Regions from separate parts of the Streptomyces sp. CRN 30 genome, predicted to be linked through region 2. Evidence: riboswitches for the same ligand, from Rfam matches in the RefSeq annotation. Region 2 holds a riboswitch; each other region holds the start of a gene.
The links. Region 2 has a riboswitch for cyclic di-AMP ahead of UW392_RS55525 (transglycosylase SLT domain-containing protein). Riboswitches for the same ligand answer to the same signal wherever they lie in the genome.
Positions count from the first base shown of each region.

Region 1: linked by a shared signal. The riboswitch ahead of UW392_RS02040 (M23 family metallopeptidase) and the one ahead of UW392_RS55525 (transglycosylase SLT domain-containing protein) in region 2 are both predicted to bind cyclic di-AMP.
Region 3: linked by a shared signal. The riboswitch ahead of UW392_RS63715 (C40 family peptidase) and the one ahead of UW392_RS55525 (transglycosylase SLT domain-containing protein) in region 2 are both predicted to bind cyclic di-AMP.

Region 1 is NZ_JAVRHI010000017.1:13,375-23,368, reverse strand. It holds gene UW392_RS02065 (GH1 family beta-glucosidase) at 1-1,394, shown strand, start outside; tRNA gene UW392_RS02060 (tRNA-Met) at 1,494-1,567, opposite strand; gene UW392_RS02055 (dihydrofolate reductase family protein) at 1,617-2,759, opposite strand; gene UW392_RS02050 (MarR family winged helix-turn-helix transcriptional regulator) at 2,848-3,366, shown strand; gene UW392_RS02045 (GTP cyclohydrolase II) at 3,510-4,196, shown strand; cyclic di-AMP (ydaO/yuaA leader) riboswitch at 4,439-4,595, shown strand; gene UW392_RS02040 (M23 family metallopeptidase) at 4,607-5,656, shown strand; partial or broken gene UW392_RS02035 (aldo/keto reductase) at 5,756-5,899, shown strand; gene UW392_RS02030 (PrsW family intramembrane metalloprotease) at 6,018-7,430, opposite strand; gene trmB (tRNA (guanosine(46)-N7)-methyltransferase TrmB) at 7,441-8,259, opposite strand; gene lhgO (L-2-hydroxyglutarate oxidase) at 8,347-9,570, opposite strand; gene UW392_RS02015 (MFS transporter) at 9,695-9,994, opposite strand, start outside.
Region 2 is NZ_JAVRHI010000491.1:44,008-54,001, reverse strand. It holds gene UW392_RS55535 (GNAT family N-acetyltransferase) at 1-749, opposite strand, end outside; gene UW392_RS55530 (HAD family hydrolase) at 1,035-1,844, shown strand; gene UW392_RS55525 (transglycosylase SLT domain-containing protein) at 1,869-2,375, opposite strand; cyclic di-AMP (ydaO/yuaA leader) riboswitch at 2,379-2,544, opposite strand; gene UW392_RS55520 (polyprenyl synthetase family protein) at 3,159-4,169, shown strand; gene UW392_RS55515 (DUF2092 domain-containing protein) at 4,570-5,823, shown strand; gene UW392_RS55510 (ABC transporter ATP-binding protein) at 5,885-6,838, shown strand; gene UW392_RS55505 (ABC transporter permease) at 6,825-7,703, shown strand; gene UW392_RS55500 (amidase family protein) at 7,693-9,060, opposite strand; gene UW392_RS55495 (DUF6668 family protein) at 9,177-9,659, opposite strand; gene UW392_RS55490 (tetratricopeptide repeat protein) at 9,834-9,994, shown strand, end outside.
Region 3 is NZ_JAVRHI010000550.1:3,143-11,934, forward strand. It holds gene UW392_RS63705 (ATP-dependent Clp protease proteolytic subunit) at 40-681, shown strand; gene UW392_RS63710 (hypothetical protein) at 689-997, shown strand; cyclic di-AMP (ydaO/yuaA leader) riboswitch at 1,359-1,566, shown strand; gene UW392_RS63715 (C40 family peptidase) at 1,570-2,043, shown strand; gene UW392_RS63720 (DUF6328 family protein) at 2,172-2,732, shown strand; gene UW392_RS63725 (ATP-binding protein) at 2,754-3,215, opposite strand; gene UW392_RS63730 (helix-turn-helix transcriptional regulator) at 3,465-4,325, shown strand; gene UW392_RS63735 (DUF397 domain-containing protein) at 4,335-4,559, shown strand; gene UW392_RS63740 (8-amino-7-oxononanoate synthase) at 4,622-5,749, opposite strand; gene bioB (biotin synthase BioB) at 5,942-7,090, shown strand; gene UW392_RS63750 (adenosylmethionine--8-amino-7-oxononanoate transaminase) at 7,083-8,387, shown strand; gene bioD (dethiobiotin synthase) at 8,437-8,792, shown strand, end outside.

The sequences.
Region 1 (9,994 bases), on a different contig from region 2:
AGTCCCTGCTCGGCGAGGCCGTGAACGGGCTGCCCGCCGACTTCGTCTGGGGCGCGGCCACGTCCGCCTACCAGATCGAGGGGGCCGCCGCGGAGGACGGCCGCGCCCCGTCCGTATGGGACACCTTCAGCCATACGCCGGGCGCGGTGGCCGGCGGCGACCACGGCGACGTGGCCTGCGACCACTACCACCGGATGCCCGAGGACGTCGGGCTGCTCGCGGGTCTCGGCCTGGACGCCTACCGCTTCTCCGTCTCCTGGCCGCGCGTCCAGCCGGGCGGCAAGGGGCCGGTCAACGCGCGCGGCCTCGCCTTCTACGACCGGCTGGTCGACGAGCTGCTGGACAAGGGCATCACCCCCTGGGCCACCCTCTACCACTGGGACCTGCCCCAGGAGCTGGAGGACGCGGGCGGCTGGCCGGTCCGGGACACCGCGTACCGCTTCGCGGAGTACGCCGGGATCGTGGCCGACGCCCTGGGCGACCGGGTGACCGACTGGATCACGCTCAACGAGCCGTACTGCTCGGCGATGCTCGGCTACTACCAGGGGGTCCACGCCCCGGGCCGCACGAGCTTCCCCGACTTCACGAAGGCGGCGCACCACCTGCTGCTCGGCCACGGGCTGGCCGCCCGGCAGGTGCGGGAGCGGGCGGCACGGCCGCCCCGGGTCGGCATCACCTTCAACCCCGTGGTCGCACAGCCCGCCTCGGACGCGCCCGAGGACGTCGAGGCCGCCCGCCGGGCCGACGCGGTGGGCACGCGCATCTACCTCGACCCGGTGGTGCACGGCCGCTACCCGGAGGACCTGCTCGCCGACCTCGCGCCGTACGACGCCCTGCCGCCGGTCGAGGACGGTGACCTGGAGACCATCGCGCAGCCGCTGGACTTCCTCGGCGTGAACTACTACTTCCGCAACGTCGTGAAGCCCTCGGACGAGCCGCACGGCTACCGGTCGGTGCAGCAGACGGACCGCCCCTCGACCGCGATGCCGTGGGAGATCTACCCGGAGGGCATGACCAGCCTGCTCACCCGCCTCACCCGGGAGTACGGCGACCTGCCGCTGTACATCACGGAGAACGGCGCCGCCTTCGACGACACGGCCTCCCCCGTGGACGCGTCGGGGCGGATCCAGGACGCGGACCGCATCGCCTTCCTCGCCGACCACCTCGCGGCCGTCGGCAGGGCCCGCGCGGCGGGCGCGGACGTCCGGGGCTACTTCTGCTGGTCGCTGCTGGACAACTTCGAGTGGGCGTACGGCTATGCCAAGCGCTTCGGTCTCGTCCACGTGGACTACGCCACGCAACGGCGCACGCCGAAGGCGAGCGCCCTGTGGCTGCGCGACGCGGCGAGGGCGTGCCGGGCGGGCGACGGGGGCGCCCCGGTCCCGGTGGAGTAGGTGAACCACCGGGGGAGACGCCTGGGACAAACCGGGGGAGACGCCTGGGACAACACCAAGGGCCGGAATCCTTGTCGGATTCCGGCCCTTGGCCTTCAGTAGCGGGGACAGGATTTGAACCTGCGACCTCTGGGTTATGAGCCCAGCGAGCTACCGAGCTGCTCCACCCCGCGTCGGTGAAACCAGTGTACGTCATCGACGGGGTGGCGAGCACATCGGTCCTCAGGGGGCGAGCAGGTGACGGTTCGGCGCGGTCGCCCGGCCCTCGAACTCCGGGAGGACGAGCACGTCGGCGCCCGCCGCGGCGAGCAGCCCGTTGCCGTCGGCGTCCACCACGAACGTGCCGGGCTCGCGCCAGGCGGTGACCACCCGGCGTACCCCGGCGTCCAGGATCAGCCGGGCGCAGGGCGACGGGCGGGAGGCCCGGCGGGCGCAGGGCTCCAGGCTGCTGTAGACCGTGGCGCCGGCCAGGCGCGGATCGGCGGGGTCCAGCTTCGCCAGGGCGGCCTCCTCGGCGTGGACCACGGGGTCGCCGCCCTCCCGGGAGTGGCCGCGGGCCAGCTCCGTACCGTCGGCGGCGACGACCACCGCGCCCACGCTGAACGCGGTCCGCGAGGGCGGGCAGTCGGCCGCCAGTTCGCACGCGAGCGCCAGCCACTGCCGGTCGGCGGCGGACGCCGACGTGCCGGTGCCGGGCACCGTGGGGGCGTACCGCAGGAGCACGACGTCACCGATCGGCCGGGTCTCCAGCAACCGGAGCCGGCTGCGCGGGCCGCCGGGGTACGGTCCGGTGCCGAACATCCGGGGGGCGTCCGGCTCGCCGACGAGGAGGGGGGCCACGACGAGCTGGAGTTCGTCGGCGAGGCCCTGCCCGAGCAGCTGGGTGTGGATGCGCCCGCCGCCCTCCACCATGAGGCGCCGGACGCCGCGTGCGGTGCCGAGGTGGTCGAGGACGGCGCGCCACTCCAGGTCGGGGCCGACGGGGACCACGTCGGCCGGCAGTCCGAGGCCGCGCAGCCGCTCGGCGCCCCGGTCGGTCGTGTAGACCGCCTTCTCGCCGCCGGTGTGCCAGAACCGCGCCGCCGGGTCGAGGTTCCCGGCCGCGGTGACGGTGACCTTCAGCGGGTACTCCGGGAGGCCGGCGGCGACCCGGGCCGCGCGCCGGTCGGGCGAGTTGACCAGGAGGCGGGGGTTGTCGGCGCGCAGGGTGCCCGCGCCGACGAGGATGGCGTCGCTCGCCGCCCGCACCTCGTCGACCCGGTCGAAGTCGGCCGCGTTCGAGAGCAGCAGCCGTTCGGGTCCGGTGTCGTCGAGGAAGCCGTCGAGGGAGACGGCCGCGGACAGCAGGACGTGGGGGTGGGGCATGGGCGTACTCCTGTGGTCATCCCGCTCGTGCGGATGCGACGCTGCCGGAACGCTGGTTCAACTTTTAAGCAATTACTACACTGTCCGCATGACGACCCGCTGGCTCACCGCCGAGGAACAGCGTGCCTGGCGCGCGTACGTCGCCGCCTCGCTGCTCCTGGAGGACGCGCTCGACCGGCAGCTCCAGCGGGAGGCCGGCCTGCCGCACCTGTACTACACCGTCCTGGCCTTCCTCTCCGAGGCACCGGAGCGGCGGCTGCGGATGACCGATCTCGCCGAGGCGCTGAAGATCACGCGCAGCAGGCTCACGTACGCGGTGACGCGCCTGGAGAGGGACGGGGCGGTACGGCGCGAGGAGTGCCCCTCGGACCGGCGGGGCAGTGTCGCGGTGCTCACGGACGAGGGGCAGGCGCTGCTGGAGCGAGCGGCGCCGGGGCACGTCGACACCGTGCGCCGGGCGGTCTTCGACCACCTCACGGCGGAGCAGGTGGAACAGCTGGAGCGGATCTGCCTGAGTGTGGCGGAGGCCGTCCAGGGCGACGGACCGCGGGCCGTGCGGCCGCCCGACGAACTGCCGTGGCGCAGGAGGTCCTGCCCTTCCGCGTGACGGGGTGCGCCTGCCGTGGCTCACTCCGGACGGTCGCCGGTCGGTCACCCGAACTGGTTGCTTGAACTTTAAAGCAGAGCTAGAGTCCTGTGCGCCGCCGTGCTTCAAAAGTGAAGCAAGGACCCGCTGCAACGGAGACCCGCATGACCGACCTCCCCGTCGCCACCCCGCGCGCCCGCGTCCGGGTGCCGCTGCGCTTCCACGACGGCTACTCCGTCGACGCCGAACTGGTCACCTTCCACGGACTGGCCGACGGCCAGGAGCACGTGGCCGTCGTCCTCGGCGAGCTCGCGCCCGGCGCGACGCCGCTGGTCCGGCTGCACTCCGAGTGCCTGACCGGGGACGTCTTCGGCTCGGCGCGCTGCGACTGCGGCCCGCAGCTGCGGGAGGCGGTGGAGCGGATCGCCGACCGCGGCGGAGTGCTCCTCTACCTCCGTCAGGAGGGCCGGGGCATCGGTCTCTACAACAAGCTCGACGCGTATGCGCTCCAGGACGAGGGCCTCGACACCTACGCCGCCAACGCGGCCCTCGGCCTGCCCGAGGACGGCCGGGACTACACCGCCGCCGCCCAGATGCTGCGGGCGCTCGGCCTCGACGGGCTCGACCTGCTCTCCAACAACCCCGACAAGGCGCGGCAGCTGCGCGACCTGGGGGTCGAGGTCCGTGACCGCGTCGCCACGGGCGTCTTCACGACCGACCACAACGTCCGGTACCTGCGGGCGAAGGTCCTCCAGACCCAGCACACCCTGCCGCTGGCGGAGTTGACGATGCCGGCGATGCCGACGTCGTCGCCGGCGCTGACCGGCCTGACGGAACGCACGGCGGGCTGACCGGGCCGCGAGGCCGTCACCAAGCGTGTCCGGGCGACTCCCGCCGCATAACAACTGACGCACCATCAGAAACTTGGATGTTTCCCGGCCGGAGGCAACTCGCCCGATTTCCGCATGCCATGACCCTTTGGTCCGGCGCGAAAGTCGCAACGATCACATGGAACTGCTTGGAATACGGCCTGCGCGTCTATTAACGTTCGATAACGCAGCGCGGTAGTCCCAGCCGTCACAAGAGACGGCTCCGTGCGCACGCGCCGAATCCCGCAAGGGAACCGGGGAACCACCAATTGGGGTGAATCGTGCGGATATCGCCGTGGAGACACGGCCGGTATACGCGCGTAGGAGACCTTCCTGTTCCGAACCCGTCAGCTAACCCGGTAGGCGAGAAGGAAGGAAAGGAGTACGCCTACGTGGCGTCCAACCGGCCTGCGACCGAAACTCCGGTCGACCCCTTCATGCCGAGCCAGAAGAACGGCGACACTTTCGGCTACGGCACCTACAACGGTGAGAACGAGGGTCCCTGGCAGGAGTGGAACCCCACGGCGGACTCCGTCCGTCCCGTGCGCGGCCGGCACCGCGTGGCCAAGCAGCGCGGCGGTGGACTCGCCCGCAGCTCCACCGTTCTCGGCGTCGGCGTCATAGCCGCGGTCGGCGCGGGCGGCATGGCCACCGCGCAGACCGGCAAGCCCCCGGTGTCCATATCGATGCCCGACCTGCCGAACGTCGGATCGGTGTTCGCCGCCGACACCGACGAGGAGCCCCAGGGCTCCGCCACCGCGCTCAGCACCGCCGGCCTCACCGTCGCCGACGGCGAGCAGGGCACCTCGGACGCCGGCGAGGTGCTGCGCGCCCGCATCATGCAGCAGGCCGAGTCGCAGCAGGACCAGGTCGACGCCGCCGCCGCGGCCGCCGCCGAGGAGAAGGCCGCGCTGGAGGCCGCCGAGCGCGCCGCCGAGGAGCGGAAGGCCGCCGAGGAGAAGGCCGCCGCCGAGAAGAAGAAGGCGGAGGAGGAGGCCGCGAAGAAGGCCGAGGCCGAGCGCCTCGCGAAGCTCGCCCGGCAGTTCGTGCTCCCGACCTCCTCGTACACCATCACCTCGACCTTCGGTCAGGCCGGCGCCTACTGGTCCTCCGGCTACCACACCGGCATCGACTTCGCCGCGCCCACGGGCACCCTGCTCAAGGCGGTCCACAGCGGCACGATCACGCAGGCGGGCTACGACGGCTCGTACGGCTACAAGACCGTGCTCACCCTCGACGACGGCACCGAGATCTGGTACGCCCACCAGTCCTCGATCAGCGTCAGCGTCGGCCAGAAGGTCGCGACCGGCGACGTCATCGGCCGCGTGGGCGCCACGGGCAACGTCACCGGCGCCCACCTGCACATGGAGGTCCACCCCGGCGGCAGCGGCTCGGGCATCGACCCGATGGCGTGGCTGCAGAGCAAGGGCCTCAACCCCTGACGTCACCCCTGGCGTAGCTCCTGCGGGCTGCTCACTGTTCACGATTCTTCGGCCGGACGTACGCAATGCGTACGTCCGGCTCGGACGTTGAAGTGAAGCATGACTTCTCTTCGCAAGCTCGGCTCGTCCGACCTCGAGGTGTTCCCGCTCGCCCTCGGCGGCAACGTCTTCGGCTGGACCGCCGACGAGGCACGGTCCTTCGCCGTGCTCGACGCCTACACGGCCGCCGGCGGCAACGCCGTGGGCGATCTGACGCTCACCGACGAGGAGCTCGCCCGGCTCACGGAGGCGTCCGAGGCACGCTGACGGCGCCGGTGCGGCAGGGGCCGTGTCCCGCGAGCGGCGGCTGTCCGCGTGACGTCTACGACCGGTAGGGGTTGTGGTCGTGCGCGGAGTGCGTGCTGTACGCGGGATACGGCTCGGGCCCGGAGTGGGGCGCGACCGGGCCGGGCTGGTGCACCGGTGCGTAGCCGTAGCCGTACCCGTACCCGTGGCCATGGGTGTGCGCGTACGCCGGCCAGGCCGCCGCGGGGCCCGGTGCCACGGCCCGCGCCGCGTAGCCGAACGCCGGCCGCGCGATCTCCCGGCGCCGCCACAGCTCGAAGAGCAGTTCCCGTTCCCGTACGACGAAGTCGGCGCCCGCCCGGCCCCGGCGCCCACGGCGCCGCAGGAGGGCGAGCGAGGTCGCGTACGTCTCGTACTCGGTGACCGCGCGGGCCGCCGCCGGGCCCCCGTGGTGCCCGGCGTGGTCGCGGGCCAGCCGCCGTGCCCGCAGGCTGCCGAGGGCGTACGGCTCGGCCGGCGTGAGCCAGCCGGCGGCCACGTAGGCGGGCAGTTCCTCGCGCACGGTCCGCAGCTCCCGCTGCCGCGCCCAGATGACCAGCCAGGTCAGCAGTCCGAACGCGGGCATCATGAAGGCCGTGTACACCGCGATGAAGCCGAACTGGCCGAAGGTCGTCGAGCCGTTCCACAGGGCGTGCAGGCCCATCGCCAGCAGCAGTCCGGTGAGCGGGAGGAGGACGCGGCGGACGCGCTGCCGGTCCGCGGCGAGCGCCGCCATGCCGAAGCCGATGCCCGTGAGCACCGTGAACAGCGGATGCGCGAAGGGCGACATGATCACGCGGACGAAGAAGGTCGCGGCCGTGACGGAGGCGATGCCGTCCACGCCGCTGAGCCGGTCGGTCCCGAAGGCCGTGCCGAGGTAGAGGATGTTCTCGGTGAAGGCGAAGCCGGTCGCGGTGACCCCGGCCGTGACCGCCCCGTCCACGATCCCGGTGAAGTTCCGGCGGCGGAAGAGGAAGACCAGCAGTATCGCGGCCGCCTTCGCCAGCTCCTCCACGACGGGCGCTATGACGGTGGCGCCGAGGACGTCCGCGCCGGACGGGTCCGCGGTGGTCGTCGCTATCCAGTGGACCGCGAAACTGTTCGTGACGATGGCTATCAGCGCGGCCGCGCACGCGCCCCAGGCGAAGGCGAAGAGCAGGTTCCGCCAGGGTCCGGGCGCGACCCGGTCCAGCCAGCGGAACGCGGTGATCAGCAGGGGGACGGGCAGCACCGCGAGGGCCAGCCCGACCAGGAAGCCCTCGGTGCCGGTCTGCTCGCGGACCAGGGCGAGGATGACCAGGCCGGAGAGCGCGAGCAGGGCGATCAGCGCGCCGTACCGCACTCCCTTGCGCTGCCACCAGCGCGCGGGGCCCCGCAGGAGGCGCGGGCGCCCTGCGGGGGCGGTGGGACCGCCGGGGTCGTCCGTCGGGTACGGGGGGAAGGTGGCCACGGCATCGACCCTAACGAGGGAGGGGCTCCTTGTGCTGTACGCGCCGGAAGAGCAGGTCGTTCACCACATGACCCTTGTCCAGTCCCTGGCCCTCGAAACGGGTCAGCGGCCGGAACGCGGGGCGTGGCGCGTACCCGCCACCGGGCTGCGTGTTCTCGAAGTCCGGGTGCGCCGTGAGGACCTCGAGCATCTGTTCGGCGTACGGTTCCCAGTCGGTCGCGCAGTGCAGGAGCGCCCCCGGCCCGAGCCGGGTCGCGGCGAGTGTGAGGAACTCGGGCTGGATCAGCCGCCGCTTGTGGTGCCGCTTCTTCGGCCAGGGATCGGGGAAGTACACGCGGAGCCCGTCGAGCGCGTCGGGCGTGAGCATCTCGCGCAGCAGGATGATCGCGTCACCGTTGGCGACCCGGATGTTGGCCAGCCCGTCCCGGTCGGCGAGGTTCAGCAGATTGCCCTGGCCGGGGGTGTGCACGTCGACGGCGAGGATGTTGGTGTCCGGGTCGGCGGCGCCCATGCGCGCGGTCGCCTCACCCATCCCGAAGCCGATCTCGAGCACCACGGGACGTGTGTTCCCGAACAGCTCGGCCAGGTCGAGCTTCCGGCTGCCGTCGACGTCCAGCCCCCACCGGGGCCACAACCGCTGCAGGGCGTCCGCCTGGCCCGCCGTGACCCGGCTGCGGCGCGGCTGGAAACTCCGGATCCGCCGCTCGAAGTGGGACCCGGCCGGATCCGCCTGCGGACCGTCGGGGAACCGGGGCTCGCCCTTGGCACGGGGGTGCCGCGGGACGGGCGCGGAGTCGGGGACATCGGGGGTGCGGGCGGAGTCAGACACAATGAGGTCGATTTTACGGGCGTGCGGGCGAGGCCGCTCCGCCGCTCGCTCGAGGACACCACGGCGGCGACCGGTGAGCGCGGGCTCTCAGCTTCCGCGCAACGCGGCCAGTGCCCTGCGGCCCACCTCCCGGCCGACCGGCAGCGCGGCGGTGGCCGCGGGGGACGGCGCGTTCAGTACGTGCACGGTCCGCGGGCCCTCCCGGATCAGGAAGTCGTCCACCAGGGTGCCGTCCCGCAGCACCGCCTGGGCCCGTACCCCGGCCGCCGCGGGCCCGAGGTCGTCCTCGGTCACCGCGGGCAGCAGGCGCCGTACCGCGCGCGTGAACGCGGCCCTGGACACCGACCGCCGCAGCTCGCCCGCCCCGTACCGCCAGTGCCGCCGGGCCATCCGCCACGAGCCGGGCCAGGCCAGCGTGGTGCCCAGCTCCCGCGGCCGTACGACGCCGCGGTCGTACCCCTCGCGGGCGAGCGCCGGCACCGCGTTGGGCCCGAGGTGGACGTCGCCGTCGACGCCCCGGGTCAGGTGTACGCCGAGGAAGGGGAACGCGGGGTCGGGCACCGGATAGACCAGCCCGCGCACCAGCTCCGGCCGCCGCAGCGTGTAGTACTCGCCCCGGAACGGCACGATCCGCATGCCGGGCTCGTCCCCGGCCAGCCGGGCGACCTCGTCGCAGTGCAGCCCGGCGCAGTTCACCAGCACGCGCGCGCGGAGGACCGTGCCGTCGCCCGTGCGGACGGCGGCCCCGAGCGCCGGGCGCCGGTCGATCGCGACGGCCTCCGCGCCGAAGCGGACCTCCGCCCCGGACGCGTCCGCGAGCTGCCGGGCGACGCCCGCGAAGTCGCAGACGCCCGTGGTGCCGACGTGGATCGCGGCGAGGCCCCGCACCTGCGGCTCGTACGCGGCGATCTGGGACGCGCCCAGTTCCCGTACCGGTATGCCGTTCTCCCGGCCGCGCTGGACCAGGGCGTGCAGCCGGGGCAGCTCGGAGCGGTCGGTCGCGACGATCAGCTTGCCGGTGACGGCGTGGGCGATGCCGTACTCCGCGCAGAACTTGACCGTCTCGGTGGCGCCCCGCACCGCGAACCGTGCCTTGAGGGAGCCCGGACGGTAGTAGATCCCGCTGTGGATCACTCCGCTGTTCCGCCCCGTCTGGTGCCGGGCCGGGCCCCGCTCCTTCTCCAGCACCGTCACGCGCGTGCCCGGTGCGGCCCGGGTGATCGCGTACGCGGTCGACAGGCCGACGATCCCCCCGCCGATCACCAGCACGTCGCAGTCGTACGCGCCGGAGTACGCACTCCGCTGCGGCACTCGCTCCACCTCCCGGCCTTCGATAGTGCACTGCGCCACTGACAACGCCCTCAAACCCGGCGGAGGTCAGGGAGGGGAGCGGCGGGGCGACGGGTGGGGAGGGCCGGGCCGGAGCGGGAAGGTGTCAGGCCGGAGCCACCAGCAGCGGCCGTGCGCGCTCCCGCAGCTCCACCACGCGCGGTTCGTCGCCGTACGGCTCCAGCCTGTGGAGGAGGTCCTTGACGTACTCGGTGGTCCGGGCCGACGAGATGCGTCCGGCGACCTCGACCGCCCGGACGCCCTGCTCGCAGGCCGCGTCCAGGTTGCCCGACTCCAGTTCGGCGACCGCCGAGACGACCAGGCGCAGGCCGTGGGAGCGGACGTACTCCTCCGTGGGCCGGGACAGGGCCTGCTCGGTGAAGCGGCGGACCTGGCGGGGCGCCTT
Region 2 (9,994 bases):
AACCAGCAGGCCAGGACGGTCGACGAGCGCAGGCCGAAGTGCGCGGCGACGGGCTGTCCACCGGCGTAGAGGACGGAGAGCGTGCCGGTGCACTCCGGGGTGCGGGTCGCGGCGAGCGAGTCGACGAGGCCGGTGATCCACCGCTGGGCGAAGCGGTCGCGGCGGCCGGTCCTGCGGTACTGCGCCGACTTCCACGCCATCAGCGTGCGCAGCGCGGCCGGGTCGCGCTCGTCGAACACGAACCGGACGTCGCCGACCTGGCGGCCGAGCCGCCGCTCCTTGGCCAGCGTCGTCTTCAGGAACTTCGGCGACCGGGTGCGCAGGTCCCGCTCGTAGGCGGGGTAGCCCGCGGCTACGTCGATGACGTGCGAGGCGTACGACTCGGCGGCGTACGGCGTGAACAGCGGCTGGTCCGCCTCCAGGTTGTCGAAGGCGAAACTCGACAGGGAGCAGGCCCGCAGCAGCTGCCGGGTGTCGGGCGGCGGGCCCTGGCGCAGTACGGCGCCCTGGCAGTCCGAGACACCGAGCCCGATGGCGCGGCCCTGGCCCAGCGGCCCGCGCTCGTACGGCAGGAAACCGGCGGTCTCGTCGCCCTCGTACACCACCGCCACCCGCGCTCCGGGGCGGACCCGGCCCACGGCCTCGGTGAACTCCGGCTCCATGAAGGGGTTGCGAGGGGCGTGCGATTTGGCGCGCAGTTCACGCCAGTGCTCCCGGTCCCCCTCGCCCAGTTCCCCCGGCCTCAGCACACGAATGCGTCCGCTGCTCAACCCGACCCCCCGATCAAGTCCCCCTGGACAGAAGGAAGGTACCCCTGGGGCCGCCCGGAGGGTAGAGAGCGGAGCATGTTGTTGCCAACTGGTGCACAGCGCTTTAACCGCCTTTAGCCGGTGTTGCGACAGGTTTCGGACAGATGTGTCGGACGGCGCCCGCAGTACATCCGTGGTGCGCGTGCGGCGGGCGCGCGGTATGCGCGCGGTATGCGCGCGGTACGAGGGTGAGTCGGGGGCCTCCGGTGTCCGTATTCTCTGATCATGGAGCCCACCGCTTACGCACTCGTCGCCACCGACCTGGACGGAACGCTGCTGCGCGGCGACGACACCGTCTCCGAGCGGTCGCGGGCCGCGCTCGCTCGGGTGGCGCGGGCGGGCGCGTACCACCTGGTGGTGACGGGGCGGCCGGCGCCGCGCGTACGGGAGCTGCTGCGGGGTCTCGGAAGCACGGGGCTCGCGGTGTGCGGACAGGGCGCGCAGGTGTACGACGCGGGCACGGACCGGCTGCTGTGGTCGGTCACCCTGGACCGGGAACTGGCGGAGACCGCGCTCGGCAAGATCGAGGCGGAGGTCGGCCAGGTACACGCGGCCGTCGACCAGGACGGGGTGGAGGGGCTCACGCTGATCGAGCCCGGCTATCTGATGCCGCACCCGACGCTGCCCGCGGTGCGGGTCGGGCGCCGCGACGACCTGTGGTCGGCGCCCATCAGCAAGGTGCTGCTGCGCCACCCCGTGCTGTCCGACGACGAGCTGGCGGCGACGGCCCGCGCGGTGGTCGGTTCGCTCGCGACGGTCACCATGTCGGGGCCGGGGACGGTGGAGTTGCAGCCGTGCGGCGTCACCAAGGCGACCGGGCTGGCGCTGGCGGCGGACCGTCTGGGGCTCGGCCCCCGGCGGACGATCGCCTTCGGCGACATGCCCAACGACATCCCGATGTTCGCGTGGGCGGCGCGCGGGGTCGCCATGGCCGGCGCCCACCCGGAGCTGCGCGCGGTCGCCGACGAGGTCACGACGTCGAACGAGGACGACGGCGTGGCCGTCGTCCTCGAACGACTCTTTCCCGCTCCGTAGGGGTTCCCCAGGGAGGCCGGGGGATCAGTACGCGCTGTAGACGTTGTCCATGGAGCCGTACCGGTCGGCGGCGTAGTTGCAGGCCGCGGTGATGTTGGCGACCGGGTCGTACGGGTCCCAGGAGGTGCCCTCGACGTGGTAGGCGTCGAAGGTCGGCTTGATCACCTGGAGCAGGCCCTTGGACGGGGTGCCGTTGATGGCGTTGATGTCCCAGTTGTTGATCGCGAACTGGTTGCCGGACGACTCCCGGATGATGTTGCGGTAGATCCCGTTGTAGGTGCCCGGGATGCCCTTGTCGGCCATGATGTCGAGCGACTGGCGGATCCAGCCGTCGAGGTTGTTGCTGTAGCCGTTGGCCGCGGTCATGGCGGCCGTGGTGGTGGCCGTCGTGGAGTCGGCGGCCGGGGCGGCGGAGGCGCTGGTCGCACCGGCGACCGGGAGCGCCAGTACGGCGGCACCGACGCCGGCGAGGGCGATCTTGCGGGTGAGGCGGGTGGTCACGGCGGGGCGCCGAAGGCCGAAAGCAGGCATGGTGGGTCCTCTCCTACGCCTGCGAGGTGAGCTGTCGGGTTCGGGCGGGGAGGTGCCCGGCCGCGCTCTTGAGTGAGCGCGGCTTCACCCCGAGCCGCTCCGGTCGGTGACCGGCGCGGCGACTTACCTGGGTCCCCCGCTCCTGCCGTGAAGTGAGTCGGATGTGTGTGCGTCGGGTGGTGGCAGGATTCGGCGTCCTCCCGACAGGCCGGGAACGTATGCGACGGCACATGTCCGGAACAAGTGCGGGATTCACATAACGTGCCTGTTGACCTTGGTCTGAGGCATTTGGGGTGCTTGATCCTTTTCGATCGTGAACGGTCAACTCGCCTGCGGCGCAACGGGATGGGGGTGTTCGGGGGCCACGCGGGGGAAGGGGTGGCGGCGTGAGTCAACTCACGGGCATGAACAAGTAGGGTAAATCGGGCATCAGTCTCAAAGGTGAGCCAATAGGTCAGTCGGCTGATCGGCCGGTACTCACTCGGGCGAGGGAACAGGGGTTTGCGTGCCGAATGGGTGACGTTCCCGGGTCGCGTGGCGTTGGGAGGAGTGGTGGACTTCGGTGGGTCTCGGCCGCCCGAGGGAGTCCCCGGCGAGTCGCCGAATGTCAGCTCATATCACCTGATCAAAAACATACGGTTCATGATCCGATAGGGACCGGCCTGTAACGGTGGGCGCTATCGGTGATCGAAACGTGACCGGATACGCTGACTTGAGTGATGGCAGCGACCTATCGACAAGCCGTGTAACCGCCGGTAGACACCAGCAGACAGGAGACCCCTCGTGACCGTCGTCGGGCCGTTCGGGCTGAGCGTGCGGGACCAGGCTCTGGAAGCCGATGTCCAGGCCGGAATGGCGGCTGTCGAGGAAGGGTTGCTTGAGGCAACCAAAAGCGAGGTGCCCTTCATCACCGAGGCCGCCCAGCACCTGGTGAAGGCGGGCGGCAAGAGGTTCCGGCCGCTGCTGGTGATGCTCTCGGCCCAGTTCGGCGACCCGTACGCCCCCGGCATCGTGCCCTCGGCGGTCGTCGTGGAGCTGACGCACCTCGCCACGCTGTACCACGACGACGTGATGGACGAGGCGGACGTGCGGCGCGGCGTGCCCAGCGCCAACGCGCGCTGGGACAACTCCGTCGCGGTCCTCACCGGTGACTTCCTCTTCGCGCGGGCCTCGCAGATCCTGGCCGACCTCGGGCCGGAGGCGGTCCGCGTGCAGGCCCTGGCGTTCGAGCGGCTGGTCACCGGACAGATCCTGGAGACCGCGGGACCGCAGGACGGCCGGGACCCGGTCGAGCACTACCTGGACGTGCTCGGCGGCAAGACGGGCTCGCTCGTCGCGGTCGCCTGCCGGTTCGGCGCGATGATGTCCGGGGCGGACGAGCGGGTCGTGGACGTCCTCACCCAGTACGGCGAGCGGCTCGGCGTCGCCTTCCAGCTCGCGGACGACGTGCTCGACATCGCCTCCGACTCCCACGAGTCAGGCAAGACCCCCGGCACCGACCTGCGGGAAGGCATCCCCACGCTGCCCGTGCTGCGGCTGCGGGAGCGGGCGGCCCGGCTGGGACTCCCCGACGACCTCGCCCTGTGCGAGCTGCTGGCCTCCGACCTCACCGACGACGCGCGCCACGCCGAGGCGCTCCGGCTGCTGCGCGCCCACCCCGCCCTGGAGCAGGCCCGCCGCGACACGGTGCGCTACGCGAAGGAGGCCCGCGCGGCCCTGGCCCCGCTCCAGGAATGCGACGCGAAGACGGCTCTGGTGGAGCTGTGCGACGCGGTGGTGCACCGGGCGGGCTGACCACCACCGGATATCTGACGACCACCGGATATCTGACCACCTCCGGATATCTGCCCGCGCCGGGCGCCTGCTCCTGCCGGGTGCCTGCCCATGCCGAGTGTCTGTCCGCGCCGGCCGTCGGTTCGCCCGCTCCGGCCGTCCGCCCGCCCGCGCCGGCCGTCGGTTCGCTGTGTGGGTCGGTCTGCCGCCCCCTACGGGACGCCCCCCTGACCGCGGGGTCGCGTCATACCGCAGCAGTACGCGGAGTTGAGCCCCGGGGCTGACGCGCCCCCGTGGCCGATTTGGTCAGATGAGCATCGCGGAAAACAACCACTCCTCACCGATTCGGGTGAGAATGGCGGCTCAGGGTGGACCGGCACGACGTCGCGAACAGCCGCCGCCGACGACGGAGGTAGGGCACATGGCACCGTACGAATCCGACGGCAGCACGGCCGCCGGGGAGACCGAGGAGCGCGGGACGAGGCGGCGCAGGGCCGCCCGGTACGTCGTCCCCGTCACCGTGATGGGTGTCGCGGCGGCGACGATCGGACTCGTCCCCGCCCTCGCCGACTCCGGCGACCCCGACCTGCCCGACATCACGGCCCAGCAACTCATCGAGAAGATCGCCGCGTCGGACACGCAGCAGCTCTCCGGCACCGTGAAGATCAGCACCGACCTCGGACTGCCGGACCTGGGCGGCCTGGAGAGCGGCCTGATATCCGGTGGCCCGACCTCCGGCGGGACCGGCGGTTCGGACGACGGCTCCGCCGCGGACCCGACCGCCCAACTCACCGAGCTGGCCTCCGGCACCCACACCCTGCGCGTCGCGGCCGACGGCCCCGACCGGCAGAAGGTGTCGCTGCTCCGCGACGCCGCCGAGTACAGCCTGATCCACAACGGCGACGACGTCTGGGGCTACGACAGCGAGTCCAACGAGGTCTACCACTCCACCGTCGCCGGCCAGGACGCCCGGGGAGACGCCGACGAGCGGAGCGACGAGGTGCCGGCCACCCCGCAGGACCTCGCCGAGGAGGCCCTGAAGGCGGTCGACGACACCACCTCCGTGACCGTCGACGGCACCGCCCAGGTGGCCGGCCGCGACGCCTACCGCCTGGTCGTCGAGCCCCGGCAGAAGGGCTCCACGATCGGCTCGATCACCGTGGCCGTGGACGCGAAGACCGGCGTGCCGCTGAAGTTCACGCTCAGCCCGGCGAGCGGCGGCGCCGCCGTCGTCGACGCGGGCTTCACCCAGGTCGACTTCGCCAAGCCCGCCGCGTCGACGTTCGACTTCTCCCCGCCCAAGGGCGCGAAGGTCACCGAGGGCGACGCGCTCGACCACACGGACGGACAGAGCGACGGACAGAGCGACGGGCGGCACGAGAAGGGCGACGGACAGGCCAAGGGAGAGGGGCTCGACGACCTCAAGGTCATCGGCGAGGGCTGGAACTCCATCGCCACCTTCGACACCGGCTCCGGCGGCATGACCGCCTCCGGCGCCGAAGGCGATCTCGGCGGCTTCCTGAACTCCCTCGGCGACCAGGTCAAGGGCACCTTCGGCACCGGCACGGTGTTCAGCACCCGCCTGGTCAACGCCCTGATCACCGACGACGGCACCGTCTACGTCGGCACCGTCACCAAGGACGCCCTGGTGAAGGCGGCCGACGCCGCGAAGTGACCCGACCCCCGGCCGCCGGAGCACCGCGCGGCCGGGCCCGTACGACGAAGTGAGGGAGCCGATGGGCGAGGGGCCCGCCGCGGAGCACGCCGTCATCGACACCCGCGGGCTCACCAAGCGGTACCGCGGCGGACAGCTCGCCGTGGACGGCCTGGACCTGACCGTCCCCGCGGGCAGCGTCTTCGGGTTCCTCGGACCCAACGGCTCCGGCAAGACCACCACCATCCGCATGCTGATGGGGCTGATCGAACCCACCTCCGGCACCGCCCGGGTCCTGGGCCGCCCCATGCCGCGCGCCGCCCGCACCGTACTGCCGGGGGTCGGCGCCCTCATCGAGGGCCCGGCCCTCTACGGCTTCCTCTCCGGCCGCGACAACCTGCTGCGCTACGACGCCGCCGACCCGACCGCCGACCCCCGCACCCGGAAGGTCCGGGTGGCGGCGGCACTGGACCGGGTCGGTCTGACGGCGGCCGCCGGCAAGCGCGCCAAGGCGTACTCGCTCGGCATGCGGCAGCGGCTCGGTCTCGCGGCGGCGCTGCTCCAGCCGCGCCGCCTGCTCGTCCTCGACGAACCCACCAACGGGCTCGACCCGCAGGGCATGCGGGAGATCCGCGGCCTGGTCCGCGCGCTGGCCTCGGACGGTACGACCGTCTTCCTCTCCTCCCACCTGCTGGACGAGATCGAGCAGGTCTGCACGCACGTCGCCGTGATGACCCGGGGCCGCCTGATCACCCAGGGGCCGGTCGCCGAACTGGCCGCCGGGACCCGGGGGCGGCTGGTGGTGACCACCCCGGACCCGGCGGACGCCGCCCGGGTCCTGAAGGAACAGGGCGTGGCCGACGTCGTGGTCGCCGAGGACCGTGTCACGGCGGAACCGCCCGACCGCGACCCCGCCGAGCTGAACGCCGCCCTGGTGACGGCCGGCGTCCGCGTGCGCGGCTTCGCCCTGGAACGCGCCTCGCTGGAGGACGCCTTCGTGGCACTGACCGGGGAGGGCTTCGATGTCGCGGGCTGAGACCCCCACCGCCGTCCCGGCCGCCCGCGAACCGCGCGCCCTGTGGAGCCTCGGACTGCTCCGCAGCGAACTGCTGACCACCTTCCGGCGCTGGCGCACCCTCGCCCTGCTGGGCGTACTGGCCGCCGTGCCCGTCCTGGTCGGCATCGCCGTGAAGATCGAGACGAGCGACGGGTCGACGGCCTCCGGCGGGGGGCCGGCGTTCATCTCGCAGGTCACCAACAACGGCCTCTTCCTCGTCTTCACCGCGCTCGCCGCGACCCTCCCCTTCTTCCTGCCGATGGCGATCGGCGTCGTCGCCGGCGACGCCATCGCGGGCGAGGCGAACGCCGGCACCCTGCGCTACCTGCTGGTCGCCCCGGCCGGCCGCACCCGCCTGCTGCTCACCAAGTACGCGGCCGTACTCGCCTTCTGCCTGGCCGCCACCCTGGTGGTCGCCGTCTCGGCGCTCGCGGTCGGCGCCCTGCTCTTCCCGCTCGGCGAGGTGACGACCATCTCCGGGACCCGGATCTCCTTCGCCGAGGGACTGGGCCGGGCCCTGCTGATCGCCCTGGTCGTCGCCGCCTCGCTGATCGGCGTGGCCGCGCTCGGCCTGTTCGTGTCGACGCTCACCGGCAGCGGCATCGCGGCGATGGCCACCACCGTCGGCCTGCTGATCACCGTGCAGATCCTCGACCAGATCCCGCAGCTGCACGCCCTCCAGCCGTACTTCTTCTCCCACTACTGGCTGTCCTTCGCCGACCTGCTGCGCGAGCCCGTCTACTGGGACGAGCTGCTGCGCAACCTCGGGCTCCAGGCGCTCTACGCGGCGGTGTTCGGGTCGGCCGCCTGGGCGCGGTTCACCGCGAAGGACGTCACGGCGTGACCGAGGCGGCCCGCGCGACCGCCAGCAGCAGCTCCTCCGCGCCGTGCCCCGCCACCAGTTGCAGCCCGGCCGGACAGCCGTCGCTCCCGAAGCCCGCGGGGAGGCTGAGCGCCGGATGGCCACTGAGATTGAACGCCCACGTCAGCGCCGTCGAGTAGCGGTCACCCGGCCCCTCGTGACCGTGCGGCGGGGTCGGCGCGACCGGCGTCAGCAGCAGCGGGACGCCGGCGAACAGCTCCGCCAGCCGCCGGTCGTTCGCCGCCCGCGTCCGGTCGGCGTCCCGCGGATCGGCGCCGGGCGTGCGCAGGGCCAGCCAGGCGGGCCCCGGATCGGCCAGCCGGAACGGACGCGGGGGCCGTACGAGCCGTACGGCACCGGCCGCGACCAGCCGCTCCACCGCCGCGCGCGCCAGCGCGACCGGCTCGGCATCGGGCTCGGCGAACCCGAGATCGGGCGACCAGTAAGCGGGAACGGGGAGCGCGACCGTCGGGAACGGCGCGCGCGATGCTCGACGCGCGTCCGGTACGCCGAGTGCTGCTTCTGCCGCACCCGGTGCGTCTGGTGCCCTCAGTGCGCCCGGTGCGCCCGGTGCGCCCGGTGCGCCCAGCGCCCCCGGTGTGCCCGGTGCCCCCAGTGCGCCCGGTGCGCCCGGCGTCCGGAGAGCGCCAGGTCCCGCGCCCGTGTCCGTGTCCGTGCCCGCGCCTGTGCCCGTGCCCGCGCCCGTGGCTGTGCCTGCGGCCGCCGCAGCGTGTGTCGCAGCGTGCGTCGTCATGACGCGCCGGTACGCCTCCGCGTCCGCCGCCGTGCGCGTCAGTACGCCGGGGGCGGTCAGCCCGGCGGCTCCCGCGCCGCCACCCGTACCGGTGAGTTTCAGACCCAGGACACCGCACCACGCGGCCGGGATGCGGACCGACCCGGCGCCGTCCGCGCCGGTCGCCAGTGGGACCAGTCCCGTCGCCACGGCGGCCGCCGCGCCCGCCGAGGAGCCGCCCGGCGTACGGTCCGCCCGCCACGGATTGACCGTGGGGCCGTGAGCCCCGAGCCCCCACGTCTGCCAGCCGGTGCCCGGCCCCGGCACCGACGTCGCGCCCACCGCGACGCACCCCGCGGCCAGCAGCGGATCGGCCGCCCGCAGTCCGCGCCGGCCCTTCACGGCGATCGGCACGCCCGCCAGCGGCAGCCGCTCGCCCGCCGCCACCCGCGCGTCCACCTCGGCCGCCCGGCGCAGCGCGGCCTCGTCCCAGACCTCCAGGAACGCGCCGAGCAGCCCGTCGGCGGCCGCGATCCGGCCGAGCGCCGACGCCACGGCGTCCACGGCCCGTATCCGCCCCGACCCGACCGCCTCGGCGATCTCCACGGCCGACGGCCCGCCCCGCCCCGCCCGCGGATGCCGCACGGGCCGGTGCCGCACGGGCCGGTGCGGTGCGGGCCGGTGCGGTGCGGGCCGGTCACCGGCGGCCCCGTCCGCCGCCGTCAGCGGTCCGCTCCCGTCAGCCGGGCCAGCGCCTCGGTGCCGCGCGGCGGCGCGCCGTCCAGCTCGCCGAGCCGCCAGGCGGGCACCCACGGCACCCGGTGCACGTCGACGGAGGCTTCGATCAGCTTCACCCGCTGGGCGAGCGGCCGGGGCAGCCGTCCCGGCGCGTCCGCGACCAGCACCACCCCGCAGAGCTCCAGGCCGGGCGGCGCCCCGCCCTGCCGGAACGCGTCCAGCGCGCGGACGGCCGCCGCCAGCCCCGCCGCGTGGGTCCGGGCGACCAGCAGCACCGACGCCGGATCACCGGCGCCGGGCCAGTCCCGGCCGCAGTCGTGTCCGCCGTACACCTCGGCGAGGGTGGTCACCCCCGCACCGCCGTGCGTCCCGACCCAGGAGCGCCGTCCCGCGCGCCCCGTCGCGCCGGGTGCGGTCACCGGTCCGCGGATCCAGATCTCCGGCCCCTGTTGCATGCTGGTGCGCATGCCCGTCCTCCCCTCTCGTCACGCCCCTCCCCCCTGGAACGAGCCTGTGACAACGCGGTGACGTGAGAACCGCGAGCGAGCGGAGAGACTCGACAGTAGGTGTTCGAATGGCTCCGGACGGCGCGGGAGGGAAACCACGGCCGCCCACGGAACCCGCCGATGAGTGAGGGAACGATGGCACGACTCAGCCGCGACAAGAAGCGGGACCGACAGCGTGTCGAACACCCGGCCGCCCCGGAGACGCCGCCGGTCGACGTGCGGGTGGCGCGCGACGGCACCGGCTCGGTCGACGGCGTCCCCGTCGCCGCGGTCCCGGGCGAGGAGATCCAGCAGAC
Region 3 (8,792 bases), on a different contig from region 2:
TGGCAGAGGGCCAGAGGACCGTCGGAGGAGGCGCGCTCCATGGGCAAGAACGAACCGTCCGCCCGCTACGTCCTGCCGGAGTTCACCGAACGCACCGGCGCAGGGGTGCGGACGCTCGATCCGTACGCGAAGCTGCTGGCGGAACGGATCGTGTTCCTGGGGACCCCGATCGACGACCGCTCGGCGAGCGACGTGACGGCGCAGTTCATGTATCTCGAGCACGCGGCGCCGGACCGGGACATCTCGCTCTACATCAACTCACCCGGCGGCTCGTTCAGCGCGATGACGGCCGTCTACGACACGATCCAGTACGTCTCCTGCGACGTGGAGACCATCTGCCTCGGCCAGGCCGCCTCGGCCGCCGCGGTGCTGCTGGCCGGCGGGACGCCGGGCAAGCGGTACGCCCTGCCCGGCGCCCGCGTGCTGGTGCACCAGCCGTCGCTGCCCGAGCCGGTCGAGGGACAGGCGAGCGACCTCGCCCTCCGGGCCGACGAGTTGCTGCGCAACCGCGCGACGCTGGAGGGGATGCTCGTACGGCACACCGGCCGGAGCCCGGAGCAGGTGCGGGCCGACATCGAGCGGGACACGGTCCTGGACGCCGCCGGAGCCGTGGCGTACGGCCTGGTGGACCGGGTCGTCGAGAGCCGCAAGGCCTCCCGCGCCCTGCCCGGTGGGAGGTGAGCCGCCGGTGCTGCCCCCCGAACTGCCACCGCTGCCCGCGCTGACCCGTGCCGAGGCGGAGCTGATCGACCGGTACCTCGACGTGGTCGACCTGCTGGGCCGGATCAACCCGGCGCGCCCGGGCGACACCTACCGCGGACTGCGCGCCGCACAGGCCCTGGTGGGCAGGGCGACGGCCCTGCGCACCGCTCTCGAACTGATGCACAAGCGAGGGGAGAGCGAGTTGCACGCCCCGACCCTCGCACGCGCCCTGCGGGTGCTCGACGGCGAACGGCGCACCACCCGTGTCACCGTGCCACCGGAACCGGGCGGCTGACGCGGGTTCCCCACCACGGGAGTACGGCACGAGGGCCCGGCACGGGGCGCACGCCGCTCCCGTCGGCGCATCCGGCACGGAGCGCGCGCGGACCGGACCGCATACCCACGAACGGCCTAAGGGCCCGTCCTCCCCAAGACGCGCAGAAGTTGCGCACTCCGTCCGCACCAGGGACTCAGCCGCCGCGCCGCCCCTGGTGCGAGGACCTCGGCTCCCTCGGCCCGCGTCGCCGGAAGGGGCTGTCCACCCGAACAGGTGAGTGGTGAGTAACCCCACAAATCTCCGATTCCGCTCGGTGATTGCGACATTCGTGCGTCAAGATCCCTACCGACGACAAGCCCCCGCCGCAGCGGCGGGGCGGTCCGGGCGGACGCCGAGTCCTGCCACCGCACGGATGACGGGTCGACAGAAGTGGATCGGCAGGAGTGGAGGACCCGAGCACGACGGGCCGCCGGGACGAACACCGTTCCGAGTGGTCCTTGGGGTGAAGCCACGTCATGACGTGGCCGGGCTACTTCGCCAGCCCGAATCCGACAGGTCATCCTTCACAGGCGGCTGACGAAGGGTTGCGCATGACTGCGCTCAATCGTGTCCCGTCGCTGCTCGGCCGGGCCGGCACCGCATCGTTCCTCACCATCGCCGCCGTGGGCGGCAGCCTCGTGGTCCCGGGTGTCGCCACCCAGGCCGAGGCGACCTCGCCGGCGTCGAAGGCGCTGAAGATCGCGGCGTCGAAGCAGGGCGCCCCGTACGCGTGGGGCGCCACGGGCCCGAACCGGTTCGACTGCTCCGGGCTGACGCTGTACGCGTACAAGAAGGCGGGCAAGAAGCTGCCCCGCACCGCCGCGCAGCAGTACAACAAGACCAAGAAGATCTCCGCATCCAAGCGCAAGCAGGGTGACCTGGTCTTCTTCCACTCGGGCAAGAACGTGTACCACGTCGGCATCTACGCCGGGAGCGGCAAGCTCTGGCACTCCCCGAAGAGCGGGGACGTGGTGCGCAAGTCGAAGATCTGGACGAAGAGCGTCTGGTACGGCCGGGTGGCGTGACCTGCCCGGGGCGACGGCTTCCCGTGCCGTCGCCCCTCCTCGGTCCCGGCCCGGCACACCCACGACGTGCCTGGTGGGACGCGTCCCGTGCGGGCGTGACCACGCCCGGACGGGTTACACGTTCCCCCATGGCCGACCACCAGAGCTCGCACACGGGACGCAACGAGACGCCGCTCGAGAGAGCCGACCGCAACTTCATCGAGCTGCTCCAGGAACTGCGCGTCACCCAGACCGGGGTGCAGGTCCTCTTCGCCTTCCTGCTGTCGATGGCGTTCACCCAGCGCTTCGAGTCGCTGGACACCTTCCAGCTCGCCACCTACGTGACCACGCTGCTGCTGGCCCTGCTCTCGGCCATCATCTTCGTCGCGCCGGCCGCCCTGCACCGCTCCCTCTTCCAGCAGAACGCCAAGCCGCTGATCGTCCGGGTCTCCGACCGGCTGGCCACCGTCGGCATGGTGGTGCTGATGCTGGCGTTCACGGGATCGGTCACCCTCGTCGTGGACGTGGCGCTGGACCGCGGGGCCGGCATCGCCGCCGGAGCGGGCACCTTCCTCGCCTGCACGGGCCTGTGGGGCGTACTGCCCCGCCTGGTCCTCCGGTCGGGATCCCGCGACGACGCCGACGAGACGTCCGCCGGGGCACCGGAGACGGTGTCGTCGTCCCGGGGACCGCGCGAGCCGATCCACTGACCCCCCGCCGCCCGGGCCCGCTCAGGGGTCCTGCTGCCCGGCCGCCGTCAGCGGCGGCTGCGCCGACGTCACCCAGGGCAGTTCGATGGCCACCGTCTTGCCGCCCTCCCGGGTGGGTCTCATGCTCAGTCTGCCTCCGCACTCGGCGGTCAGCCAGCGGATGATGACCATGCCGCGGCCGTTGTCCTGCTGCACGGCCGCGGGCAGCCGTTTCGGGAACCGCGGGTGACTGTCGGTGACACCGATGTGCAGGTGCTCGTCGCGGTCGAGCGCGATGTCCACGGTGAACGTGGGCGACTGTCCGAAGGTGTGCTGGACGGCGTTGGTGGCGAGTTCGGAGACGATCAGCCGTACGGTCTCGCCGATCTCGGCGTCGCTCGGCAGGCCCCATTCGGACAGGACACCGGCGACATAGGTGCGGGCCGCGGAGACCGAGGCCGGGTCGCTCGGCAGAGTGACGGATGCTTCCTGGTGGTCTGCCATAACCACGTCGTCCCTTTCCCACGAGACCGCCGGTCCGCCACGGAAGGAAGGATTCGGGTACGGTCCCGGACTGGTGCTTCGCGCCAGATTGCCATCACTGAGGGTGCTCGCGGCACCGATCCGCCAAGATGTGCATATATCTGTCGCTCGAAGCGGTGAACTCTCCGACGACCGACCGTATTTGGGCGGCCCCATTGGTCCATCCTCTACCGTCGCCCCGACACCGCGGCCGGGCGGAAGGAGAGACCCATGCAATACGGTCCTGCGGTGCGCCGTCGCAAGCTCGGTACCGAACTGCGCCTGCTGCGCTGCCGCTCCGGCCTCACCAGCATCGAGGCGGCCCGGCTCGTCGGCTGGCACCAGTCGAAGGTGAGCCGGATCGAGACGGGTTCCAGCGGGGTGAAACCGGCCGACGTCCGCCGGCTGCTCGACGCGTACGGGGTGGCGGACACCGAACTGCGCGAGCTGCTGCTGGCGTTGGCGGGCGGCGAGGACGGCGGCGGTCGGCAGAACTGGTGGCACGCCTACCGTGGGGTGCTGCCGCCGACGTACCGCGATTTCATCAGCCTCGAGTCGCAGGCCGGCGGGATGTGCACGCTGGAGACCTCGGTGGTGCCGGGCCTGCTGCAGACGCCCGAGTACGCCCGTGCGGTGACCCGGGCCACGCTGGAGGGGCTGGCGGACGACAAGCTGGACGCGCTGGTGGAGGTGCGCATCGCACGCCAGGACGTGCTGCGCGCGGACCCGCCGCTGCGGCTGGACGCCGTCCTGGACGAGGCGGTGCTGCGCCGGCGGGTCGGCGGGCCCGAGGTCATGGCACGGCAGTTGCAGCGGCTCCGGGAGGCGGCGGCGCTGCCTCAGGTAAGGCTGCAGGTATTGCCGTTCACCGCGGGGGAACACATCGGCCTCACCGGTCCTTTCGTCATCTTCTCGTTCTGCAACACGGCCGATCTGGACGTTGTCGTGCTCGACCACTTGACGAGTAGCCTCTACCTCGAACGGAAAGAAGACCTCCAGGCCTATGTGGAGGCCTTCAACGCCCTTCGCTTCCACGCCCTTTCGCCCGAGGAATCGTTGGATTACATCGCCGGGATAGCCGCCGGCGCATAAGGAGGCACCATGTCAGCTCTGCCTCGTCATGTCCCTTCGAGCACCGCGCTGCACGATGTGCAATGGCTGCGCAGCAGTCGCAGCACGGGAATGAACAACTGCGTCGAGACGGCGCGCCCGCATACCGGCTCCCGCGCCGGTCTGGTGGCCGTCCGCGACTCGAAGAACACGACGGGACCCGCTCTGCTGTTCACCCCCGAAAGCTGGGAGGAATTCATCTCCGCGCTCCGGTGACAAGTGACTTCCTGTCACCCGTCACCGCCGGGAATCTCGACGCACGGCCGTGTCACGCCGACTCACGGCCGCGTCCCGCAGATCACCGCGACGGCCCGGTCCAGCTGCCCGTCGGTGAGATCCGCCCGGGCGGTCAGCCGCAGCCGTGACACCCCGTCGGGCACGGACGGTGGGCGGAAGCAGCCGACGGCGAGACCTGCCGCCCGGCAGTCGGCCGCCCACCGTACGGCCCGCTCGGGCGAAGGGGCGCGTACGGACACCACGGCGGCGTCGGGCCGCACGGCATCGAGGCCCGACGCCGTCAGCCGGGTGTGCAGCTCCGCCGCCACCTCCCGTGCCCGGGCCGCGCGCCCGGGTTCCCGGCGCAGCAGCCGCAGCGCGGCCAGGGCCGCACCGGTGGCCGCCGGGGCCAGGCCCGTGTCGAAGATGAACGTCCGGGCCGCGTTGACCAGGTGGTCGATCACCCGCTCAGGGCCGAGCACCGCCCCGCCCTGGCTGCCGAGCGCCTTCGACAGGGTGACGGTCACCACCACGTCCGGCGCGCCGGCGAGTCCGGCCGCGTGCGGGGCGCCCCGGCCGCCGTCGCCCAGGACGCCCAGCCCGTGCGCGTCGTCGACGATCAGTCCGGCGCCGGCCCGGCGGCAGACGGCGGCCAGTGCGGCGAGGGGGGCCGCGTCGCCGTCCACCGAGAAGACCGAGTCGGAGACGGCCACGGCCGGACCCGGATGCGTGCCGAGCGCCCTGCCGACGGCTTCCGGATCGGCGTGCGGGACGACCTGGGTGATCCCCCGGGCCAGCCGGCAGCCGTCGATCAGGGAGGCGTGGTTGCCCGCGTCCGAGACGAGCAGCGAGCCGTCCGGTGCCAACGCGGTCACCGCGGCGAGGTTGGCCGTGTACCCCGAGGACAGGACGAGGGCCGCCTCGGAGCCGCAGAAGCCGGCCAGCTCGCGCTCCAGTTCGCCGTGGAGTTCGGTGGTGCCGGTGACCAGCCGGGAGCCGGTGGCCCCCGCGCCCCACCGGCGGGCCGCCCCGGCGGCGCCCGCGACGACCTCCGGGTGCCGGGCGAGCCCCAGGTAGTCGTTGCTCGCGAGGTCCAGCAGCGAGGACGCGGCGGGGCGGGGCCGCAGGGTGCGGACGAGTCCGGCGCGCCGGCGGGTGCGTGCCTGCTCGTCGATCCAGCCGAACGCCATGGGTCCTCCGGGCCTGCGGGGCGGGTGACACGCCTGCGGCCGGTGTGCCGACGGCGCCGTTTGTGCACAGTGGACAGACACTAGCCATCCGGCGGCCCGACCGCAGTAGTGGCGATACCCACATTCCGGACGGCCGCCGTTGTGCGATCCCTCCTTGGCCCGGGGCGCTCCCGTACGCCAGGATCGCCTTCCATGGACCTGCTGAGCACACTCGTGGACAAGGGGCTCCGGCGCGCGTCGCCGACCCGCGGAGAAGCGCTGGCCGTCCTGGCCACGTCCGACGACGACCTGCTGGACGTGGTGGCCGCCGCCGGCCGGGTGCGGCGGCACTGGTTCGGCCGGCGGGTGAAACTCAACTACCTCGTCAACCTCAGGTCCGGACTCTGCCCCGAGGACTGCTCCTACTGCTCCCAGCGCCTCGGTTCGACGGCCGGCATCCTCAAGTACACCTGGCTGAAACCGGAGGAGGCCGCCGATGCGGCGACCGCGGGGCTGGCGGGCGGCGCCAAGCGGGTCTGTCTGGTGGCCAGCGGCCGCGGCCCGACCGACCGGGACGTCGACCGGGTCTCCGAGACGGTACGGACGATCAAGGAGCGGAACGGGGACGTCGAGGTGTGCGCGTGCCTCGGCCTGCTCTCCGACGGCCAGGCCGAGCGGCTGCGCGCGGCGGGCGCCGACGCCTACAACCACAACCTCAACACCGCCGAGGCGACGTACGGCTCCATCACCACCACGCACACCTACGCCGACCGTGTGGACACGGTGCACAAGGCGCACGCGGCCGGGCTGTCCGCCTGTTCCGGGCTCATCGCGGGGCTGGGCGAGAGCGACGAGGACCTGGTGGACGTGGTGTTCTCGCTGCGCGAGCTGGACCCGGACTCGGTGCCGGTCAACTTCCTGATCCCGTTCGAGGGCACCCCGCTCGCGAAGGAGTGGAACCTCACCCCGCAGCGGTGCCTGCGCATCCTGGCGATGGTCCGGTTCGTCTGCCCGGACGTGGAGGTGCGGATCGCGGGCGGCCGCGAGGTGCACCTGCGCGGCATGCAGCCCCTCGCCCTGCACCTCGCCAACTCGCTCTTCCTCGGCGACTACCTCACCAGCGAGGGCCAGGCGGGCCGGGCGGACCTGGAGATGATCGCCGACGCCGGGTTCGAGGTGGAGGGCACGGAGCGGGTGACACTGCCGGAGCACCGGACGGGTGGCTGCCGGCCGGCGGGCGGCGGCTGCGGCTCCGCCCCCGCCGCCCCCGCCGCCGACGTGCCGGAGACCGGTGAGGCCCGTACGGACCTCGTCGCCGTGCGCCGCCGGGGTGCCGGGACGGATCTCGCGCCCAATGCCTGAGCCGTCCGCGCCCGGCCTCTCCCTGTCCGCGCTGCTGGAGCTCGACCGGCGGCACGTCTGGCACCCGTACGCCTCCCTGCCCGGCCGGCACGAGCCGCTCGTCGTCGAGTCGGCGAGCGGTGTACGGCTGAGGGTCCGGCGGGCCGCGGGGGACGGCACCGAACTCGTCGACGGCATGTCGTCCTGGTGGGCGGCGATCCACGGCTACGGCCACCCGGTGCTCGACGAGGCGGTGCGCGAGCAGCTGGCGCGGATGAGCCACGTGATGTTCGGCGGGCTCACGCACGAGCCCGCCGTGCGGCTGGCGGAGCGCCTCGTCGGCATCACGCCCGAGGGTCTGGAGCACGTCTTCCTCGCCGACTCGGGCTCGGTGTCGGTCGAGGTCGCGGTCAAGATGTGCCTGCAGTACTGGCGTTCGCTCGGCCGCCCCGCCAAGCGGCGCCTGATGACCTGGCGCGGCGGATACCACGGCGACACCTGGCAGCCGATGTCGGTGTGCGACCCCGAGGGCGGGATGCACGGGCTGTGGCGGGGGGTGCTGCCCCGGCAGGTGTTCGCGGACGCGCCCCCGGCCGCGTACGAGGAGGCGTACGCGGACCGGCTGCGCGAGCTGGTCGCGTGCCACGCCGACGAGCTGGCCGCGGTGATCGTGGAGCCGGTGGTGCAGGGCGCGGGCGGGATGCGGTTCCACTCCCCCGCCTACCTGCGGGTGCTGCGGGAGGCCTGCGACGCGCACGACGTGCTGCTGGTGTTCGACGAGATCGCGACCGGGTTCGGGCGCACGGGCGCGCTGTTCGCGGCGGAGCACGCGGGGGTGACGCCGGACGTGATGTGCGTGGGCAAGGCGCTCACCGGCGGCTACCTGACGATGGCGGCGACGCTGTGCACCTCGCGGGTGGCCGAGGGGATAGCGCGGGGCGAGGTGCCGGTGCTCGCCCACGGGCCCACCTTCATGGGCAACCCGCTGGCGGCGGCCGTGGCCTGCGCCTCGATCGACCTCCTCCTCGGCCAGGACTGGCTCGCCGAGGTCAAGCGCATCGAGGCGGGGCTCAGGGAGGGGCTCGCCCCGGCGGCCGGTGCCCTGGGCGTGCGGGACGTCCGCGTCCTCGGTGCCGTCGGGGTCGTACAGCTGGACCACGAGGTGGACGTGGCGGCGGCGACGCGGGCCGCGGTGCGCGAGGGCGTGTGGCTGCGGCCGTTCCGCGACCTCGTCTACACGATGCCGCCGTACGTCGCGCGGGACGAGGACGTGGCACGGATCGCGCGCGCGGTGTGCGCGGCGGCGCGGGAGGGGTGAGGGGCATGAGGGGCGTCCGGGAGGGTGACCGCGGGGAGACGGCCGGGTGATCGGGCCGGGGGTCCTGGTGGTCACGGGCACCGGCACGGAGGTCGGCAAGACGGTGGCCACGGCCGCCGTCGCCGCGGTGGCCGCCGCGGCCGGCCGTACCGTCGCCGTGCTCAAGCCCGCGCAGACGGGCGTACGTCGGGGCGAGCCGGGCGACGCGGATGAGGTGGTCCGCCTGGCCGGTACCGTGACGGCCCGCGAACTGGTGCGCTATCCGGAGCCGTTGGCCCCGGCGACGGCCGCCCGCCGCTCAGGGCTCGCTCCGGTGCGGCCCGGGGACGTGGCGGACGCCGCCACCGAGCTCGCGGTGGAGCACGACCTCGTGCTCGTCGAGGGCGCGGGCGGCCTGCTCGTCCG